Regions from separate parts of the Streptomyces sp. YGL11-2 genome, predicted to be linked through region 2. Evidence: riboswitches for the same ligand, from Rfam matches in the RefSeq annotation. Region 2 holds a riboswitch; each other region holds the start of a gene.

Region 1 (5,541 bases), on a different contig from region 2:
TGCCGGAATTGCGGCATCGCTCTGTGTCGCGAAATGACCGGCAACACGCTCTGGCAGGGCTGGTGGAGCCCGTTCTCCCTCTTCTTCTTCACCCCCTTCACCCTGATCTGGAACCTCGCCGCCCGGATCAAGCTGAGCAATCTCCCGGCACCGATCCCCGGACAGCCCGGACCGCAACTGGATCCCGGAAAGCCGTTGTACCGACGGCCTGCCGTCCTCGGTGCGCTGATTCCGGTGCTCTGGTTCCTGTTCGTGACGTATCGGAGCATGTCGGGGGCCTAGGGCCGGTCCGGGGGCTCCCGGGGATCCCCGGGAGCCCACCGCCCCACCGGTCGAGCACCAGCACAACCGGACCACTGGTTGGTCGAGGAGAAGCTGCCTCTACTCTGGGGCGCCAGGTGCGAACGACGAACAGCGACGAATGGTAGGGGAACGGGGCATGCGGTGACGGCGCGGGAAGCCGGCGGCGATGAGCTGATAGGCAAGGCCCTGGGAGGCCGGTACCGGGTGACCGCGACGATCGGGCGCGGCGGCATGGGCGTGGTCGCCCGGGCAACGGACGAACTGCTGAACCGCGAGGTCGCAGTCAAGGTCCTGCGGGCCTTCACCGACGCCTCCACACCCGAACTGCGCGATCTGCGGGCCCGGATGCAGCGGGAGGCGCAGGCCGCCGCCCGTATCCGGCACACCGGCGTGGTCACCGTGCACGACGTCACCGAGGAGCAGGGCCTGCCGGTCATCGTCATGGAACTCGTCGACGGGCCATCGCTCGACGAGGTACTGACGGAGCGTGGCCCGCTGGAGCCGCACGAGGCGGCGGCGATCGGCGCCAAGCTGACGGACGCGCTTGACGCCGCGCACCGGGTGGGCGTACTGCACCGGGACGTCAAGCCGGGCAACGTGCTGCTGGAGCACGGCGGACGGGTCGTGCTCACCGATTTCGGCATCGCCACCATGGAAACCCCCGACGACGAGGCGATGGCCAAGCTGACCCAGAGCGGTCAGCTCGTCGGCTCCCTCGACTATCTGCCGCCGGAGCGCGCGCAGGGCACGGCGCCCAGCCCCGCGTCGGACATCTGGTCGCTCGGCATGACGCTGTACGCGGCTGTGGAAGGCACGGCACCGTTCCGCCGCCCGTCCGTGTGGTCCACCCTGTCGGCGATCATCACCGAGCCCCTGCCGGAACCCCGGCGCGCGGGGCCGCTGACGCCGGTGCTACGGGCCTTGATGGCGAAGGCGCCGGAGGACCGGCCCACAGCCAAGCAGGCACGCGAGATGCTGGAGCGAGCGGCCGCAGGCAGGACGATGAACCTCACGCGGCCAACCTCCGTGCCCCTCGCGGCCCCCACCCCCGCCCGTACTTCGACGGAGTCCGCGACATCGGCCCCACCCCGGACCACCGCCCCCACACCACTCCAGGCCGCCGCCCCGACACCGCCGCCCGGCTTCAGCGCCGCACCGACGTTCCAGCCCCCCTCCCCTCAGGCTCCGCCCACTGGCTCCCCACCCTCCGGCCTGCCGCCCACGCTTCCACAGCCCGGCGTACCGACCGCCGGTCACGCTCCCGGCGCCGGCCCCACCACGGCCAACAGCGGCCGGCGCCGAAGCCGTACCCTCATCGCGGCGGCGGCCGCCTTCGTCGTGGTCGCGGGAGGCGGCGTCACCTACGCCTTGACCAGCGGGGCGAGCGGTAACGAGCCGCAGGCCGCCTCCGGAAGCAACGCCCCGGCCGGCAACAGTCAACCGAGCGGCGGTGGAACGGTCGCCGGCGGGAACTCCCTGCCCTCCGCGTCTCCGTCGACCGAGCCGAGGGCTAAGCCGAGCACATCCGCTTCTCCATCGGCCAAGCCCACTTCGGCGCCGACAACCTGCAGCGGCTGGAACCACTTTGACCCAAAGCCGGGAGCGTACGGCTACCTGTCCGGCGACCACAAAATCCTCACGGGGCCCTACAAGGACTGCTCCTCCGTGGCCTCGGCCAAGTCCGGCACGAAGCTGTGGTTCCACTGCTCGGTCGAGAACTCCTATGGCCACAAGTGGATCTACGCCCGCATCGCCGGGACGAAGGATGCGGGCTGGATGTCCGCCGACAACATCATCCGCCAGAGCGGCAAGCCGGTCCGCTGCTAGAGATCTTCAACGGCTGAGGCTACGGCAGTTGGAGGTCGAGCCCGGTTTGGGCGACGAATCCCTCGACGAGGCGGGGGCGGTACGGCATCCGAGCAGGTCGGGGCGGGCGGTGGCGGAGTCACCGCACAGTCATCAACGGCATTCTCTTCCGCCGGCGGACTGGCACCCCGTGGCGAGACCTGCCCACGCGGTTCGGGAAACGGCAGACGGTGCACAACCGCAACCGGCGTTGGTCGGCGGACGGCACATGGGAGCGGATCCTTCGGGCTGTCCAGGCCGGCACCGGCCTGACGAGGCGATGCGCCGCGCGCGCGGCGCATCGCCTCGTCAGGCCGGTACCGGCCTGACGAGGCGATGCGCCGCGCGCGCGGCGGGTTCACCACCAAGATCCACCGGGCGAGTGACAGCGGATACCGCCCGCTGTCCATACTGATCACATCCTCCCCCAACACAACGTCGGCCTTCAGGACCACAACGGGTCGCGAAGGCCGACGTCGCACTCGCCCCCGGATTCGCCAACGGTGTCGAGCACTCCAGCGGGGACTTCGTCGTCACACGCGCTCTCACACAGGTCGCAACAACCGGGTGGACTCCCCCGGACACGAAGTTCTGACCTGGCTTTGAGCGCCTGGCCTGGATCTGATGGACGCTTCTGGACGGTCGTTACCACCCGACGCCTGAAGATCACCTGCGCCCCGCCGGCCCCCGCGTACCCGGGAGGAGCGTGGCGGGGAGGTGTGACGCTCGGCGACGAGCCCCGGCCCGTCGGCGGACCGAGGCTGCCGAGCGACCGGCCGATGCATCAGTTCGGTTCCGCGGCCTTGGGCTTCCAGCGGTGTTCGACCTTGGCCAACCGCCAGTAGGCCAGTGCGCAGGCCCAGACCGCCACGAACAGGCCGACGATGATGAAGCCCACGTTGTTCAGGTCGATGCCGGAGATCCAGTTGGTGACGGCGTCGTTGAGGCCGAGTTGCTCGTGGAGGACACCGACCAGTTCGATGGTGCCGATGAGGAAGGCGACCGCGATGGACAGGCCGGTGATGGTGAGGTTGTAGTAGACCTTGCGCACCGGGTTGGAGAACGCCCAGTGGTAGGCGAAGTTCATGAAGGTGCCGTCGAGGGTGTCGAACAGGCTCATGCCCGCGGCGAACAGCAGCGGCAGGCACAGGATCGCGTACCAGGGCAGCCCGGCGGCGGCGCCTGAGCCCGCCATCACCATCAAGGTGACCTCGGTGGCGGTGTCGAAGCCGATTCCGAAGAGGAAGCCGAGCGGGAACATCTGGCCGGGGCGGGTGATGGACTTGGTGAGCCGGCCCAGGATGCGGTTCATGAAGCCGCGGGAGTCCAGGTGCTTCTCCAGTTCGTGCTCGTCGAACTCGCCTGCCCGCATCGCCTTGAAGACCCGGTAGATGCCGGCCAGGGAGAGCAGGTTGAGGGCGGCGATCAGATAGAGGAAGCCGCCGGAGACGCTGGTACCGACCAGGCCGAGGGTCTGTCGGGCACTGGAGTTGTCGTCGGTCAAGGTGGTGACGACATGCGCTCCGGCGGCGATGCCTCCGGCGAGCAGAAGCACGATGGAGGAGTGCCCCAGGGCGAACCAGAATCCCACCGAGAGGGGACGCTTGCCGTCGGCCATCAGCTTGCGGGTGGTGTTGTCGATGGCCGCGATGTGGTCGGCGTCGAAGGCGTGCCGCATGCCGAGGGTGTAGGCCGTGACGCCCAGGCCGAGGCCGAAGACCTGCTTGCCGACGGTGTAGTGGTGCGGTGCGACCAGCATCACCAGGATCGCGAAGGCGACGACGTGCAGCGCGGCTATCGCCGCCAGGAGTCCGCCGGTGCGTATCCAGTCCCTGCGTTCCCAGCGCATCAGCGGTGTGGCCGGAATCACCGCGTCTGCGGTGGACATGGCGGAGTTTTCAGACAGGGTCATCTCAGGGAGCCTCTCCAGCACCTCGTGGACGGGGACGTACGGTGCCGTGGCCGGTCTCCTGGCTGACGGGTCGAACGCCGGCGTACCCGGCCTTCCCAGGAACCCGAAGGTCCCCAGTGGCGTCCGCCTTCCGGCGGAGGTACGTCGACTCCCCGATCACAGTGGCGAGGGCCGCTCCGGACTCCAGCCCTTGTCAGGGCTGTCACCGGTCTTCCCGAGCACCACGGCGGGACCACCGTAGAGGTTCGGCCACCGTGGCTACAAGCCTGCACAGATACGCAGGTGTCTTGGTTACCAGGGTGAAGTGCGGCAAGAATGGGGCGCATGCACTTGGTTCCATCGGACCGCGCACATCAACGCGCCATTGACCACCACACCGTGTGCGATGCCATCGAAGGCATCGGCGACCGCGGCCAGGTAGGCACCTGGGCCGAGCGCTTCGCTCTGCTCGCGGACCCCGGCCGCCTCTCGCTGCTCCTCGCCGTGCACCGGGCCGGCCCCATCGCGGTCTCCGACCTGGCGCTCGCCACCGGCATCCGGGACACCGCGGTCTCCCAGGCACTGCGGCTGCTCCGCGCATCGGGCGCGGTCCACGCCGCCAAGGACGGCCGCATCGTCCGGTACAGCCTGTGCGACCCCGAGATCGCACGCCTCCTCGATGCGATGACCACGCCCGCCACGGCGCCCCCACCCGCCTGACGAAGCCGGCTCCGCCCGCGATTCCGCCGCCGCATCAGGCCGTGTCAACGGGACACGAGGGGAACGGTCATCCCTTCGCGCCTCGGCCTCCGTCAGGCCGTCGGATCGTTCACCGGGTACGGCACGAACGTGCTGGCGTTCTGATCGATCCGCAGGGCGCGCCCGAGGGGCGGCACTGCGCGCTGGGGGCAGTCGAGGCGTTCGCAGACGCGGCAGCCCATGCCGATGGGGGTGGCGGCGGAGGTGTTGCGGAGGTCAAGGCCGTCGGAGTACACGAGGCGTGCGGCATGGCGGATCTCGCAGCCCAGCCCGATGGCGAAGGTCTTGCCGGGTTCGCCCCAGCCGCCACGCTGCCGGGTGAGCGCGCGGGCCGTCCACAAATAGCGCTGCCCGTCGGGCATTTCGGCGATCTGGACGTGGATGCGGCCGGGGGCGGTGAACGCCTCGTAGACGTTCCAGAGCGGGCAGGTGCCACCCGCCCGCGAGAAGTGGAAACCGGTCGCGGACTGCCGTTTGGACATGCTGCCGGCCCGGTCGACGCGGACGAAGGAGAACGGCACGCCGCGCAGACGGGGGCGCTGGAGAGTGCTCAGGCGGTGGCAGACGGTCTCGTAGCCGAGGCCGTAGCGGTCGGTGAGGCGCCGGCAGGACCTGCTGACCGAACGCCGTCGCCAGGCCATGCGCCTGGCCGGCGGCTCCCCGCTCGACTTCCCGCCGGTCACCTCGGCCGTGCGTGCCGATCCGTCCTGGCGCGTCGCCCCGCCCGCGCCCGGTCTGACCGA
Region 2 (7,961 bases):
TGGCCCGGGAGATAGAGCGGTTCGGCATCGGTCTTGCTCTTGATGGCATCGAACGCCTTGAAGAGTTCGGCGCGCGTGGTGGGCAGCGACGTGATCCCGGCCTGGGCCCAGATCTTCTTGTTGTACATCACCACGCGGTTGCCGGCGTACCACGGCAGCGCGTACTGCTTCCCGTCCACCATCGCTGCCTTGTTGAAGGCGTCGCTCCAGTCCGCGCCGATTTCCTTCTTCAGATCGCCGAGGTCGGCCAGTGCGCCGGCCTTGGCATAGGCGGCGGTCTGGGTGTTGCCGATCTCCACGACGTCCGGCGGGGTGTCCTCGGAAAGGGCGGTGCTCAGTTTCTGCTGAATGCCGTTCCACTGCTGGACCTTGAATGCGACGGTGGCGCCGGTCTTCTTCGCGAATTGCTCGGAGACCTGTTTGGTCCACTGCGCCGGATTGGAACCGTCCATCACCCAAACGGTCAACTTCCGGCCCTTGAAGCCGTCCGCGCTGTTGCCGCCGCTCGACCCACAGGCAGCGATGCTCATCAGCATTCCCGCGACCGCCGTCGCCGCTATGAGTCCACGCTTCATTGCGTTCTCCCCCTCAAGGACGGGTGTGGTCTTTAATGGTTTAGACCAGTGCTCGCAGCTTGGCCTAGACCTTTTGGGGTGTCAAGGGTGTATAAGAGTCGCTGTCAGGTCCGTTACCGGACCGACATCTGCCGGGCCGGGAGCCGCGCGGGAACAGCCGCATCCCACCCGTGCCACGATGTGAGCCGCTACGTACGGAGGAGCCGGTGACGGCAGCACGACAGGAGTCGGAGAGGCGGGTCATGGAGACCGACGCGGGCAGTGCCGAGAACGGCGGCGGCGCGACGCGCACCGCCCGGGTGCCCAAGTACTACCGCCTCAAGCGGCACTTGCTGGAGATCACCGAGACCCTGCCGCCCGGCACCCCGGTCCCGCCCGAGCGCACCCTCGCCGCGGAGTTCGACACCTCCCGCACCACGGTCCGCCAGGCCCTCCAGGAACTGGTCGTCGAGGGCCGCCTGGAGCGCATCCAGGGCAAGGGCACCTTCGTCGCCAAGCCCAAGGTCTCCCAGGCGCTGCAACTGACCTCCTACACGGAGGACATGCGCGCCCAGGGCCTGGAGCCGACCTCCCAGCTGCTGGACATCGGCTATGTCACCGCCGACGACCGGCTGTCCGGGCTCCTCGACATCGCCGCCGGGGGCCGGGTGCTGCGCATCGAGCGGCTGCGGCTGGCCAGCGGCGAGCCGATGGCCATCGAGACCACCCATCTGTCCGCCCGGCGGTTCCCGGCGCTGCGCCGCAACCTCGTCAAGTACACCTCCCTGTACACCGCGCTCGCCGAGGTCTACGACGTCCGGCTCGCGGAGGCCGAGGAGACCATCGAGACCTCGCTCGCCACCCCGCGCGAGGCCGGCCTCCTGGGCACCGACGTCGGCCTGCCGATGCTGATGCTCTCCCGGCACTCCCTCGACGCCCAGGGCCGGCCGGTGGAATGGGTGCGCTCGGTCTACCGCGGCGACCGCTACAAGTTCGTGGCCCGGCTCCAGCGCCCGGCGGACTGAGCCGCGGACGCCCCGCCCGCGCGGCACCGGCCCGTGCGCGCGGGCGCGCCCCGGCACGCTCCCGCGGACGCGCCCCGGCACCTGTCCGATCCGAACACGCCGCCCCCCGGGCTCGTCCACCCGCCCCCGGCCGCGCCGACGGCCGCCCCACCCGACGCACCGACGCCATACCGATATGCGGACAGCTAGTGACGCGCGCCACGTCACTGGCTTAAATTCATGCCGATTACACAGGAGTTCGCCAGGGACGGAGCCACGGGCATGACAGAGAACGCCGATTCACCGGACCGCAGACCGGTCGTCACCCCCGCACGCGTGGTGGCCGGATTGTGCCTGCTCGCTCCGTTCGTCGCGATGCTGTGGGTGAGTTCGTACGCCAGGATCGAGCCGACGCTCATCGGGATCCCGTTCTTCTACTGGTACCAGATGGCGTGGGTGCTGATCTCGACCGCGCTCACCACGATCGCCTACAAGCTCGTCCAGCGTGAGCAGCGCGCCCGCAAGGGCGGTGCGGACCAGTGACGTTCGCCTCCACCACCTCCACGGACCTCGCCGGCGCGCAGCTCGCCGCCGCCACCAAGGGCGTCAACGGCGTCACGCTGGCCGTCTTCGTCTTCTTCTTCCTGGCCGTCACGGTCATGGGCTTCCTCGCCGCCCGCTGGCGACAGGCCGAGCAGTCCGCCAACCTCGACGAATGGGGCCTGGGCGGACGCAGCTTCGGCACCTGGATCACCTGGTTCCTGCTCGGCGGCGACCTCTACACCGCGTACACGTTCGTGGCCGTCCCGGCGGCGATCTACGCGGCGGGCGCGTCCGGGTTCTTCGCCGTCCCGTACACCATCCTGGTCTACCCGCTGATCTTCACCTTCCTGCCCCGCCTGTGGTCGGTCTCGCACAAGCACGGGTACGTCACCACCTCGGACTTCGTGCGCGGGCGGTTCGGCTCCAAGGGGCTGTCGCTGGCCGTGGCACTCACCGGCATCCTCGCCACGATGCCGTACATCGCGCTCCAACTGGTCGGCATCCAGGCCGTTCTGGACGTGATGGGTGTCGGCGGCGGGGAGCACACCAACGGGTTCGTCAAGGACCTGCCGTTGCTGATCGCGTTCGCCGTGCTGGCCGCGTACACCTACTCCTCGGGCCTGCGGGCGCCCGCGCTGATCGCGTTCGTCAAGGACGGGCTGATCTACCTCGTCATCGGGGTGGCGATCGTCTACATCCCGGTCAAACTGGGCGGGTTCGACGCCATCTTCCACGCGGCGGGCAAGGCTCTGGCCCATACCGGACCGACCGGCAAGCCACGCGGTGAACTGACCAGCGGCCCCAACGCCCAGTGGGCGTACGCCACTCTAGCGCTCGGCTCGGCGCTGGCGCTGTTCATGTACCCGCACTCGATCACCGCGACGCTGTCCTCGCGCAGCCGCAACGTGATCCGCCGCAACACCACGATCCTGCCCCTGTACTCACTCATGCTGGGGCTGCTGGCGCTGCTCGGCTTCATGGCGGTCAAGGCCGGTACGGACATCAAGGGCAACCCGCAGCTGGCGATCCCGCAGCTCTTCGCGGACATGTTCCCCAGCTGGTTCGCCGGGGTCGCCTTCGCCGCGATCGGCATCGGCGCGCTGGTGCCCGCGGCGATCATGTCGATCGCCGCCGCCAACCTCTTCACCCGCAACGTCTACAAGGACTTCCTGCGGCCCGGCGCCACGCCCGAGCAGGAGCACAAGGTCGCCAAGCTGGTCTCCCTCCTGGTCAAGGTCGGCGCGCTGGTCTTCGTCCTCACGATGGACAAGACCGTGGCGATCAACTTCCAGCTGCTGGGCGGCATCTGGGTCCTGCAGACCATGCCGGCGCTGGTGGGCGGCCTCTTCACCCGGTGGTTCCACCGCTGGGCCCTGCTGGCCGGCTGGGCGGTCGGCATGCTCTACGGCACCCTCGCCGCGTACGGGGTGGCCAGCCCGACCCAGAAGCACTTCGGCGGCTCCAGCGCGGAGATCCCCGGCATCGGCCAGATCGGCTACATCGGCCTGACCGCCTTCGCCCTGAACGTGGTGGTGGCGGTCGTCCTGACGTTCGTCCTACGGGCCTTCAAGGCCCCCGAGGGCACCGACGAGACCTCCCCCGACGACTACACCGCCGACCTCGGCGACAAGGGCGTCACGGCCGACCTGCCGCCGGCGACGGCGGGGGCGGGGGCGGGGCACTGACGGTCTCAACCACGGCGGAGGGCCGTCGCGTTCCCGCGGGAATGCGACGGCCTTCCGCTACGCGGGGCACGCAGCCAGAGGGTCCCGTCCTTCAGCGGCCGGGGGCCGACGTCAATACCCCCTCCCCGCAACCTCGTTGCTCCCGCCACACTGATCCCCATGGACATCACGATCAGGCCCGTGCGACAGACGGAGTTCGCGACGGTCGGGGAACTGGTGGCGAAGGTGTATCTGGCCGATGGGCTGCTGACCTTCGGGGAGCACGATCCGTACGCCGCGAAACTGCGGGACGTGGCGCACCGCGCGGAGCAGGCCGAGGTGCTGGTGGCTGCCGGGGCGGGCGGGGCGGTGCTCGGGGCGGTGACCTTCGCCGCGTACGGGAGTCCGTACGCGGAGCTGGCAGGGCCCGGGGAGGGTGAGTTCCGGATGCTGGCGGTGGGGCGCGAGGGGCGCGGGCGCGGGGTCGGGGAGGCGCTGGTGCGGGCGTGTCTGGCGCGGGCGCGGGAGTTGGGACTGCGCGGGATGGTGCTGTCGAGCCAGCAGCATCTGCTCCCGGCTCACCGGCTGTACCGGCGGCTGGGATTCGCGCGAGTGGCGGAGCGGGACTGGGAGCCGATACCCGGAATCGCGCTCTGGGCGTTCGCCCGTGAGCTGCCCTGAGGGCCGTTCCCGGGGTGCGCAGCGCGGTCCGGCCGTTCGCACACCTATGGGGATGGTATGGGCAGCGACACAAGATGTGGGGGTGCGTGCGGGGAGCAGCACAAGATGTATGCTCGTCCTCGCTGTCGCCGCAGGGGAATCCGGTGCGAATCCGGAACTGTCCCGCAACGGTATGCGTGCGCACCACCGGTCGTTCCGTACGGCCCGGTCGTGCGTCCCTGAGTCCGAGGACCTGCCGACGGCACGCCCGCACCGCCATCGGTGCGGCGTCGACACGTCCGGGCCCCGAGGGTTGGGCCGATGGACGCCGTGCGGCCTGCCCGCGCGCCCCTGACCGTCACGGGGTGCCGCCTGCCCGCGTGCGCCCGTCGCGCCGCCGCTCTCCTGGCCCCCGCCGAGTGAGGGAGAGCATCACGTGACCATCGCGCCAACGGAACCCGCGTCAGCCGCCGGGGTCGTGCAACCCGCGGCGGCCACGCCTCCCCCCGGCTCGGACGGGCCGGGCACCGCGCTGCTGCGCGCCCTGACCGAGCTGACCGCGGATCTGCCCGAGACCGACCCGGGCAAGGTGGCCGCCGCCGCGCTGCGCGGGCGGCACCCGGGCTCCGACGAGGCCGAGTTGCGGTCGCTGGCGATCGACGCCGCGGCGGGTCTGATCGGCGACGAGCCGCAGTACTCCAAGCTCGCCGCGCGGCTGCTCACCCGCGCCATCGCCGAGGAGGCGGCCGGCCAGGGCGCGGTCTCCTTCTCCGCCTCCGTGGCGACCGGTCACCGGGAGGGGCTGATCGCGGACGGGACCGCGGAGTTCGTGCGCACGCACGCCGAGCGGCTGGACGCGCTGGTGCACGGTGCCCTGGCGGACGGTGCCGACGACCGTTTCGGGTACTTCGGGCTGCGGACGCTGCACTCGCGCTATCTGCTGCGCCACCCCACCACCCGGCAGGTCGTCGAGACCCCGCAGCACTTCCTGCTGCGGGTGGCCTGCGGCCTGGCCGAGGACGACTCGGCGCGGGCGCTCGCGGACGTCGCCGAGCTGTACCGGCTGACCAGCACGCTGTCCTACCTCCCCTCCTCCCCCACGCTGTTCAACTCCGGTACGCGGCACCCGCAGATGTCCTCGTGCTATCTGCTGGACTCGCCGCTGGACGAGCTGGACTCGATCTACGACCGCTACCACCAGGTGGCGCGGCTCTCCAAGCACGCGGGCGGCATCGGCCTCTCGTACTCCCGCATCCGCGCCCGCGGTTCACTGATCCGCGGCACCAACGGGCACTCCAACGGCATCGTGCCGTTCCTGCGCACCCTGGACGCCTCGGTGGCGGCGGTCAATCAGGGCGGCCGGCGCAAGGGCGCGGCCTGCGTCTACCTGGAGACCTGGCACGCCGACATCGAGGAGTTCCTGGAGCTGCGCGACAACACGGGCGAGGAGGCCCGGCGCACCCACAACCTCAACATCGCGCACTGGATCCCCGACGAGTTCATGCGCCGGGTCGAGGCGGACGCCGACTGGTCGCTGTTCTCGCCGGCCGACGTGCCGGAGCTGGTCGACCTGTGGGGCGCGGAGTTCGACGCCGCGTACCGGGCGGCGGAGACCGCGGGCAAGGCCCTCAAGCAGATCCCCGCCCGGGTGCTGTACTCCCGCATGATGCGGACGCTGGCGCAGACCGGCAACGGCTGGATGACGTTCAAGGACGCCGCCAACCGCACCGCCAACCAGACCGCCGAGCCGGGCAACGTCGTGCACTCCTCCAACCTCTGCACGGAGATCCTGGAGGTGACCGACGACGGGGAGACCGCGGTCTGCAACCTGGGGTCGGTCAACCTCGCGGCGCATCTCGGCGAGGACGGCCGGATGGACTGGCAGCGGCTGGACGCCACCGTCCGTACGGCCGTCACCTTCCTCGACCGGGTGGTGGACATCAACTTCTACCCGACCGGGCAGGCCGCCGCCTCCAACTCCCGCTGGCGCCCGGTCGGTCTGGGCCTGATGGGTCTGCAGGACGTCTTCTTCCGGCTGCGGCTGCCGTTCGACTCCGCCGAGGCGCGGGAGCTGTCGACCCGTATTTCCGAGCGGATCATGCTCGCCGCCTACGAGGCGTCCGCCGACCTCGCCGACCGGCACGGCCCGCACCCGGCCTGGTCCGCGACCCGTACGGCCCGCGGTGTGCTGCACCCGGACCACTACCCGAACGCCGAGCCCCGCTGGGCGGACCGCTGGGCCGCCCTGCGCACCCGCGTCGCCGCGACCGGGATGCGCAACTCCCTGCTGCTGGCGATCGCGCCGACCGCCACCATCGCCTCCATCGCCGGTGTGTACGAGTGCATCGAGCCGCAGGTCTCCAACCTCTTCAAGCGCGAGACGCTGTCGGGTGAGTTCCTCCAGGTCAACACGTATCTGGTCGAGGAGCTCAAGGCCCTGGGCCTGTGGGACGCGCGGACCCGGGACGCGCTGCGGGACGCCAACGGCTCCGTACAGGACGTGAGCCGGATCCCCGAGGACGTCCGGCACCGCTACCGCACCGCGTGGGAGATCCCGCAGCGCGCGCTGATCGACATGGCCGCGGACCGTACGCCCTATCTGGACCAGAGCCAGTCGCTGAACCTCTTCATGGCGTCGCCGACCATCGGCAAGCTCAGCTCGATGTACGCCTACGCCTGGAAGCGCGGCATCAAGACGACCTACTACCTGCGCTCGCGGCCGGCGACCCGGATCGCCCGCGCGGCGTCAGGCGCCAATGTCACGGTCGCCCGCGCCGCGACCGTCCCCGCGCAACTGCCGGTGACCGACCCCGAGGCGGTCGCCTGCTCCCTGGAAAACCCCGAGTCCTGCGAGGCATGCCAGTAATGTCCACCCCGACCACCTACAAGAACCTGCTCGACCCGGGCTTCGAACTGACCCTGCGCCCCATGCGGTACCCGGACTTCTACGACCGCTACCGGGACGCGATCAAGAACACCTGGACCGTCGAGGAGGTCGACCTCCACTCCGACGTCGCCGACCTCGCCAAGCTGTCCCCCGGCGAGCAGCACATGATCGGCCGGCTGGTCGCGTTCTTCGCCACCGGTGACTCGATCGTCGCCAACAACCTGGTGCTGACCCTCTACAAGCACATCAACTCCCCCGAGGCTCGGCTCTACTTGAGCCGTCAGCTCTTCGAGGAGGCGGTGCACGTCCAGTTCTACCTGACGCTGCTGGACACCTACCTCCCCGACCCGGACGACCGCGCCGCGGCCTTCGCGGCCGTGGAGAACATCCCGTCCATCCGGGAGAAGGCGCAGTTCTGCTTCCGGTGGATGGACCACGTCGAGCAGATGGATCGGCTGGAGACCAAGGCCGACCGCCGCCGCTTCCTGCTCAACCTGATCTGCTTCGCCGCCTGCATCGAGGGGCTGTTCTTCTACGGCGCGTTCGCGTACGTCTACTGGTTCCGGTCCCGCGGTCTGCTGCACGGGCTGGCCACCGGCACCAACTGGGTCTTCCGCGACGAGTCGATGCACATGGAGTTCGCCTTCTC
Region 3 (7,961 bases), on a different contig from region 2:
ACCGAGCCCGACATGATGGGCAACCCGCCCTTCAAGCAGTTCCTCGCGGACCACCCGGGCGTCGAACTGCACACCTTCGGCGACGCCGCGGCCGCCGCCGACGGCCTGGTGATCAACGGCATCGACGGCCACAACGCCGTGGCGGCCCTGTCCGCCATCGCCGACCGGCTCGCCGGCAAGACCCTGGTCGACTACGCCGTGCCGTACATCTACAACCCGGACATCGAGCGCCCCTGGCCGACCCCGTGGGGCGTCAACCCGGTCCTCGACCCCTGCGACAGTGACAGCCTGGGCGAGCAGATCCAGCGCGCTTTGCCGCAGACGAAGATCGTCAAGGCGTTCGTCACCCAGGAGCAGGCCACCGTCGTCGACCCGCAGGCCATCGGCGGCGGCGACCACACGATGTTCGTCGCGGGCGAGGACACCAACGCCAAGCAGCAGGTCACCGACCTGCTGAAGGCTTACGGCTGGACCGACGTCCTCGACCTCGGTCCGCTGGTCGCCGCCCGCGGCATGGAGATGTACGCCCACATGCACGGCGCCATCGGCATCGCCCTCGGCTTCGGCACCCACTTCGGCGTCAAGGTCGTGCGCTGACCATGACCACGAAGAACGACGCGCCCCTGAACGGCAGGATCGTCTGTCAGGCGATATGGGCCCGCGACGGGCGGGCGCTGGCCGACTTCTACGCCACCGCCCTGGGCACCACGGTGACCCGGACCTACCCCGACGAGCAGGGCAACGAGGCCGCCCACGCCTTCTTCGTGAACGGCGCGATGTACCTCTTCTACACGTCCGAGTCCTTCACCGCGCCCACCTGGCCCGAGGAACAACTGCCCTTCCACATGGACCTCTCCTTCCCCGACGTCGCGGCGGCGGAGCAGCGGCTGCTGGAGATGGGCGCCACCAAGCCCGACCACCAGCCCGGTGGCCGTTACTGGACCGTCCTGCTGGACCCCTCCGGCCAGCCCTTCTGCATCCACGGCACCCAGTGACACCGCATCACGCCGGGACCGTCCTGCCCCGTGTCACCGCCGCCCAGCGCCGCGCCCGCCTCGTACGCCGTCACCTTCTCGCGCCGTCCGTGCGCGAGAGGTCGGCCGAGGCGGTGGCGCTGGCCCTGGTCGGCCTGCACGCCACCGACCCCGCCACCGTCTTCCTCGCCGCGGCGGCCCGCATACACGCCCCGACCGCCGCCGCCATCGACCACTCCCTCTACGACGTCCCCAACGGTGCCCCGGCGCTGGAGCGCATACGGTGCATGCGCCGCACCATGTTCGTCGTCCCGGCCCGCCTGGCCCCGGCCGTACGGTCGGCGACCGTACGCGACCCGCAGCGGCACCGTGCCGAGACCCTCACGCACCTGCGCCAGGCGCTCGGCTGGGACGCACCCCGCTACCAGGCGGTGGAGCGAGCCGCTCTGGCGGCGATCACGGCCCGGGGGCGGGCCACCGCCGCTCAACTCGCCGCCGACGTACCGGAATTGAGGGAGCGGATCGTCACCTTCCCCGGCAAACCCTACGAGTCCCGGCAGCGTGCCGGCACACCGGTTCTGGGCGCACTCGCCGCCGAGGGACGCATCCGCCGGGACCGCCCGGCCGGCTCGTGGACGTCCGCGCAGTTCCACTGGGCGCCGGCCCGCCCCCTGCCGCAGATACCCGCTGCCCAGGCGAAGACCGCACTGGCCCGTCATTACCTCTCCGCGTTCGGCCCGGTCACCGTGGAGGATCTGAAGTGGTGGACCGGCTGGAACCTCACCGACACCCGCAAGGCCCTCGCCGCCACCGGTGCCCAGGCCGTCGACCTCGACGAAGGCACCGGCTACCTCTTGCCCGAAGACCTCGACACCACCCGCGCCGAGCCCGAGCCCGCGGCAGCCCTGCTGCCCGGCCTCGACCCCACGCCCATGGGCTGGCGGCACCGCGACTGGTACCTCGACCCGGACCACACCAAGGCCCTCTTCGACCGCAACGGCAACATCGGCCCCACCGTCTGGTGGCACGGCCGGGTGGTCGGCGCCTGGGCCCAACACCCCGACGGGCACATCAACCACCACCTCCTCACCGACCCCGGAACCGAGGCCCGCGCAGCCGTGGAGTCGGAGATCAGCCGTCTGACCGCGTTCCTCGACGGCACCCGCATCACGCCCTGCTACCGCACCCCCCTCGAACGCCGGCTCGCCACCCACCGCTGACCGCGGCTCAGGCCGTTCCGACCGCGGCGGTTCCGACTGGGCCGCTGTCACGGAACAGGCCGGCCGGACGCCCTCGGCGCCCAGCCGGCCTGTTCCGGTGGTGCATCCCTCCCCGGGTGCCGAGCCCTCAGCTCGACGGGGTGGGTCAGTCCGTGCCGAACTCCATCGCGGCGCGGTCCAGCATCTCCTCGTCGGCGGAGCCCTCGCCGCGGGAGGCGATGGCCTCGGCGCCGCCCTCCGGCATGCTGCCGATCAGCCCGGTCGCCGCCGCCTGGGCGGCACCGATGGCGGGGTTCGCGGTGCCGATCAGGCCGAGCCCGGCGTACTGCTCCAGCTTGGCGCGCGAGTCGGCGATGTCGAGGTTGCGCATGGTGAGCTGGCCGATCCGGTCCACCGGGCCGAACGCCGAGTCCTCGGTGCGCTCCATGGACAGCTTGTCCGGGTGGTAGCTGAACGCCGGGCCCGTGGTGTCGAGGACCGAGTAGTCCTCACCGCGCCGCAGCCGCAGCGTCACCTCGCCGGTGACGGCCGCGCCGACCCAGCGCTGCAGCGACTCGCGCACCATCAGCGCCTGCGGGTCCAGCCAGCGGCCCTCGTACATCAGCCGGCCCAGGCGCCGGCCCTCGTTGTGGTACTGGGCGAGGGTGTCCTCGTTGTGGATCGCGTTGACCAGCCGCTCGTACGCAGCGTGCAGCAGGGCCATCCCGGGCGCCTCGTAGATGCCGCGGCTCTTGGCCTCGATGATCCGGTTCTCGATCTGGTCCGACATGCCCATGCCGTGCCGCCCGCCGACGGCGTTGGCCTCCATCACCAGGTCGACGGGGGAGCCGAACTCCTTGCCGTTGATCGTCACCGGACGGCCCTGGTCGAAGCCGATGGTGACGTCCTCGGTGAGGATCTCGACCTCGGGGTCCCAGAACCGCACGCCCATGATCGGCTCCACGGTCTCCACACCGTTGTCCAGGTGCTCCAGGGTCTTGGCCTCGTGGGTGGCGCCCCAGATGTTGGCGTCGGTGGAGTACGCCTTCTCCGTGCTGTCGCGGTAGGGCAGGTCGTGGGCGAGCAGCCACTCCGACATTTCCTTGCGGCCACCGAGCTCGGTCACGAAGTCCGCGTCCAGCCAGGGCTTGTAGATCCGCAGCTGCGGATTGGCGAGCAGGCCGTAGCGGTAGAACCGCTCGATGTCGTTGCCCTTGAAGGTCGAACCGTCGCCCCAGATCTGGACGTCGTCCTCAAGCATCGCCCGGACCAGGAGAGTGCCCGTGACGGCGCGGCCGAGCGGCGTGGTGTTGAAGTAGGCACGCCCGCCCGAGCGGATGTGGAACGCCCCGCAGGTGAGCGCGGCCAGGCCCTCCTCGACCAGCGCCGCACGGCAGTCGACCAGGCGCGCGATCTCGGCGCCGTAGGTCTTCGCGCGGCCGGGCACCGAGGCGATGTCGGGCTCGTCGTACTGGCCGATGTCGGCGGTGTAGGTGCACGGGATGGCGCCCTTGTCGCGCATCCACGCGACCGCGACGGAGGTGTCGAGGCCGCCCGAGAAGGCGATGCCGACGCGCTCGCCGGCGGGAAGGGAGGTGAGGACCTTTGACATGGGAAGAGTATGCACGATTCCACATGACTATGCAATGGGGTTCGGTGTCGCGAGCGGGGTGGTATCCGTCGGGTCCGCCCCGCCGGGTCCGTTGCGGGCGAAGTAGGGGCCGGCGTAGGGGCCGGGGCGGTCGGCGCCCCGGCCCCTCGGGGGCCTGCCGGTCAGGACGCGGGCAGCTCGCCGCGGACGGTGCGGGCCGCGGCGACCAGGTTTTCCAGCGCGGCGCGGGTCTCGGGCCAGCCGCGGGTCTTCAGACCGCAGTCGGGGTTGACCCACAGGCGGTCGGCGGGGATGGCCCGCAGACCGGTGCGCAGCAGTTCGGCCGCCTCCTGCGTGCTCGGTACCCGCGGTGAGTGGATGTCGTACACGCCCGGCCCGGCCTCGCGCGGATAGCCGTGGGCGGCCAGTTCGCGGGCCACCTGCATATGGGAGCGGGCGGCTTCGAGGCTGATGACGTCGGCGTCGAGGTCGTCGATGGCCTGGACGATGTCGCCGAACTCGGCGTAGCACATGTGGGTGTGGATCTGGGTGCCCGGCCGGACGCCGCCGGTGGTGATCCGGAACGCCTCCGTTGCCCAGGACAGGTACGCGGGGCGGTCGGTGGCGCGCAGCGGCAGCGTCTCGCGCAGGGCCGGCTCGTCGACCTGGATGACGGACGTGCCGGCCGCCTCCAGGTCGGCGACCTCGTCGCGCAGCGCGAGGGCGACCTGCCGGGCGGTGTCGCCGAGGGGCTGGTCGTCGCGGACGAAGGACCAGGCGAGCATGGTCACCGGACCGGTCAGCATGCCCTTGACCGGGCGGTCGGTGAGGGACTGGGCGTAGGTCGTCCAGCGCACGGTCATCGGCTCGGGGCGGGAGACGTCGCCGGCCAGGATCGGCGGGCGGACATAGCGCGTGCCGTAGGACTGCACCCAGCCGTGCCGGGTGGCCAGGTACCCGGTGAGCCGCTCGGCGAAGTACTGGACCATGTCGCTGCGTTCGGGCTCGCCGTGGACGAGCACGTCCAGACCGGCCTTCTCCTGGAAGGCGAGCACCTCCTGGATCTCGGCCCTGATCCGCTCCTCGTACCCGGCCGTGTCGATCCGGCCCGCGCGCAGGTCGGCCCGCGCGGTGCGCAGTTCGCCGGTCTGCGGGAAGGAGCCGATGGTCGTCGTCGGCAGCAGCGGCAGACCGAGGTGGGCGCGCTGGGCGGCGGCCCGTGCGGTGTAGGGCTGGGAGCGGCGGGCGTCGGCTTCGGTGACCGCGCCGGTGCGGGCGCGGACGGCCGGGTCGTGGGTGACGGCGGAGCCGGCCCGGGATGCCAGGTCGGCCCGGGCCGCTGCCAGTTCGGCCACGATGGCGCCGGCGCCGTGGGTCAGGCCCCTGGCGAGCGTGACGACCTCGGCCGTCTTCTGCCGGGCGAAGGCGAGCCAGCGCAGGATCTGCGGATCGATGTCCCGCTCGGCCGCCGCGTCGAGGGGGACGTGCAGCAGCGAGCAGGAGGCCGACACATCGACGCGCTCGGCCAGCCCGAGGAGGGTGCCGAGCGTGGCGAGGGACTTCTCCAGGTCGTTGACCCAGATGTTGCGGCCGTCGACGACACCGGCGACCAGTCGCTTGCCCGGCAGTCCGCCGACGGCCGCGAGGGCGTCCAGGTTGGCGGCGCCGGCTTGGGTGAAGTCCAGCGCGAGCCCCTCGACCGGGGCTTCGGCCAGGACGGGCAGGGCGTCGCCCAGGCGGTCGAAGTAGGAGGCGATGAGCAGCTGGGGCCGGTCGGTGAGGGCGCCGAGCGCGCGGTAGGCGCGGGAGGCGGCGCCGAGTTCGGCCCGGGTGCGGTCCTGGACGAGGGCGGGCTCGTCCAGTTGCACCCACGTGGCGCCGGCGGCCCGCAGGTCGGCGAGGACCTCGGCGTACACCGGCAGCAGGCGGTCCAGGAGCGTGAGCGGGTCGAAGCCGGCGGCGACGCCGGGCGCGGGCTTGGCCAGCAGCAGGTAGGTGACGGGGCCGACCAGGACGGGCCGGGCCGGCAGCCCCAGCGTCAGGGCTTCCGTCAGCTCGGCGACCTGCTGGGTGGAGTCGGCCGCGAAGACCGTGTCAGGGCCCAACTCGGGTACCAAATAGTGGTAGTTGGTGTCGAACCACTTGGTCATCTCCAGGGGCGCGACGTCCTGTGTGCCCCGCGCCATGGCGAAGTAGCCGTCGAGGGGGTCGGCCGCGACGGCGGCCCGGTGGCGCTCGGGGATCGCGCCGACCATGACGGTGGTGTCCAGCACGTGGTCGTAGTACGAGAAGTCGCCCGTCGGGACCTCGTCGAGGCCGGCCCCGGCCAGCTGCCGCCAGGTGGCGCGGCGCAGTTGGGCGGCGGTGGCACGGAGGGCGTCGGCGGTGACATGGCCCTTCCAGTAGCCCTCGATCGCCTTCTTCAGCTCCCGGCGTGGGCCATGGCGCGGGTAGCCGTACACGGTGGCCCGTGCTTCCGCGGACGCGGACTGGGTGGTCATGGAAATCTCCTTCGCGAGATGCATCCCTGAGATCCCGGCGAGGAGACGAAGGCGCGAAGGGGACACGGACCGGGCGGTACGGCTTCGCGCGACACGGCGCGAGCATCCGCCTGGTGTGTACTCCCCCGGACTACGTCCGGGGGTGCCCTCAACCCGCCCACGAGGTCACCGGGATGTCCGTGCGCGAGTGGTTCGCACACGGGCAGGTGGCAGGTCTTCGGACTCGCGGGCACGCCCTCATCGAGGACACCTACTGGCCGTCGCTTCCCAGGCCCGTTTCGCCGGACCCAGTGCGTATGACGGCGGTCGTTCCCGCTCACCGCTGCGGGGCAGTCCCGGATTCCCACCGGGTTCCCTCTTGCGACGCATCCCGCCTGGCGGACGGGGCGAACCAGCTGCAGTGATCAGCTTACGGGCCGTCCGGCGATGTCGGGGGCCGTATCCGTCATGCGGAGGGTGAGGTGGGACACGCGGCCGAGGTGCGTGCAGCGGGCCGAGGGCGGGAGACGCCGCACGGCCGCCCCCCGCCCTCCTTGTGAGCCGCCGCCGGTCCCTCCGCCGGCGGTGTGTCCGGACCCCTCAGTCCGGCTGCCGGGTCGCTCGGTCCCGGCCGTACACGTGGAACCCCCGACCGGTCTTGCGGCCCAACAGCCCCGCCTCCACCATCCGTTGGAGCAGCGGGGGAGGGGCGTAGAGGGGTTCCCTGAACTCGTCGTAGAGGGACTCGGCGATCGAGGCGACGGTGTCCAGCCCGATCAGGTCGGCGAGCCTGAGCGGACCCATGGGGTGGGCGCAGCCCAGCTCCATGGCGGTGTCGACGTCGGCCGCGGTGGCGAAGCCCGACTCCGCCATGCGGATCGCCGCCAGCAGGTACGGGACGAGCAGCGCGTTGACGACGAAGCCCGCCCGGTCCCGGGAGTGGACGACCGTCTTGCCGAGGACGCGGGATACGAAGTCCGTCACGACGGCGACCGTCTCCGGGGCCGTGTGCAGGGAGGTCACGATCTCCACCAGCGGCAGCACCGGGACCGGGTTGAAGAAGTGCAGCCCCACGACCCGGTCGGCGCGGCGCGTGGCCATGCCGAGGCGCATCACGGGGAGGGAGGACGTGTTGGTCGCCAGGACGGCCGCCGGATCCTCGACGATCTTGTCGAGCGCGGCGAACACCTCGGTCTTGGCGTCCGCGTTCTCCACGACGGCCTCGATGACGAACCGCCGGTCGGCGAGGTCCTCCAGACTGCCGGTGAAGACCAGGCGCGCGAGGGCTTCCTGCGCCGCGGTCGGCTCCAGCTTCCCCGTCGCACGGCGTGGTCCAGGGAGGCGGTCACGCGCTCCCGCGCGGCGCGGGCGGCCGCGGCATCGGCCTCACAGACCACGGTGTCCAGCCCGGCCCGCGCGCACACCTCGGCGATACCCGCCCCCATCTGACCGCCGCCGACCACCCCGACGCGCCGGATGTCCCTGTTCATGACCGGGGCTCCGTACCGCGCACGAGGTGGGTGGCGTAGGCGTCCGGTGTGAAGAAGGGCGGCAACTCGCGGTCCAGCGCGTTCCGTTCGAAGAGCGCGAGCACGAGGACGCCGTCGAACACCTCGCGGCACAGGGGAACGAGGCCGGGGTGGGCGACCCGGGAACCGTCGAAGCCGTCCTCCGCCTCACGTTCCTTGTCCAGCCGGACCGTGGCCAGCGCCGCCGC

What was found. Region 2 has a riboswitch for cobalamin ahead of ACO1BR_RS04870 (ribonucleoside-diphosphate reductase subunit alpha). Riboswitches for the same ligand answer to the same signal wherever they lie in the genome.
Region 1: another riboswitch for cobalamin. It lies ahead of ACO1BR_RS21120 (HoxN/HupN/NixA family nickel/cobalt transporter); the one in region 2 lies ahead of ACO1BR_RS04870 (ribonucleoside-diphosphate reductase subunit alpha).
Region 3: another riboswitch for cobalamin. It lies ahead of metE (5-methyltetrahydropteroyltriglutamate--homocysteine S-methyltransferase); the one in region 2 lies ahead of ACO1BR_RS04870 (ribonucleoside-diphosphate reductase subunit alpha).

Annotation. Positions count from the first base shown of each region.
Region 1 is NZ_JBNHIN010000017.1:161,560-167,100, forward strand. It holds gene ACO1BR_RS21105 (hypothetical protein) at 1-282, shown strand, start outside; gene ACO1BR_RS21110 (protein kinase domain-containing protein) at 445-2,130, shown strand; partial or broken gene ACO1BR_RS21115 (transposase) at 2,226-2,412, shown strand; gene ACO1BR_RS21120 (HoxN/HupN/NixA family nickel/cobalt transporter) at 2,933-4,060, opposite strand; cobalamin riboswitch at 4,092-4,301, opposite strand; gene ACO1BR_RS21125 (ArsR/SmtB family transcription factor) at 4,385-4,759, shown strand; partial or broken gene ACO1BR_RS21130 (short-chain fatty acyl-CoA regulator family protein) at 4,852-5,400, opposite strand; partial or broken gene ACO1BR_RS21135 (hypothetical protein) at 5,399-5,541, shown strand, end outside.
Region 2 is NZ_JBNHIN010000003.1:53,292-61,252, reverse strand. It holds gene ACO1BR_RS04895 (extracellular solute-binding protein) at 1-575, opposite strand, end outside; gene ACO1BR_RS04890 (GntR family transcriptional regulator) at 818-1,579, shown strand; gene ACO1BR_RS04885 (DUF3311 domain-containing protein) at 1,841-2,101, shown strand; gene mctP (monocarboxylate uptake permease MctP) at 2,179-3,786, shown strand; gene ACO1BR_RS04875 (GNAT family N-acetyltransferase) at 3,946-4,446, shown strand; cobalamin riboswitch at 4,550-4,700, shown strand; gene ACO1BR_RS04870 (ribonucleoside-diphosphate reductase subunit alpha) at 4,862-7,291, shown strand; gene ACO1BR_RS04865 (ribonucleotide-diphosphate reductase subunit beta) at 7,282-7,961, shown strand, end outside.
Region 3 is NZ_JBNHIN010000017.1:167,231-175,191, reverse strand. It holds gene ACO1BR_RS21165 (NADPH-dependent F420 reductase) at 1-597, shown strand, start outside; gene ACO1BR_RS21160 (VOC family protein) at 600-995, shown strand; gene ACO1BR_RS21155 (winged helix DNA-binding domain-containing protein) at 992-2,194, shown strand; gene argG (argininosuccinate synthase) at 2,340-3,785, opposite strand; gene metE (5-methyltetrahydropteroyltriglutamate--homocysteine S-methyltransferase) at 3,947-6,265, opposite strand; cobalamin riboswitch at 6,457-6,676, opposite strand; partial or broken gene ACO1BR_RS21140 (3-hydroxybutyryl-CoA dehydrogenase) at 6,845-7,734, opposite strand; partial or broken gene ACO1BR_RS21135 (hypothetical protein) at 7,839-7,961, opposite strand, start outside.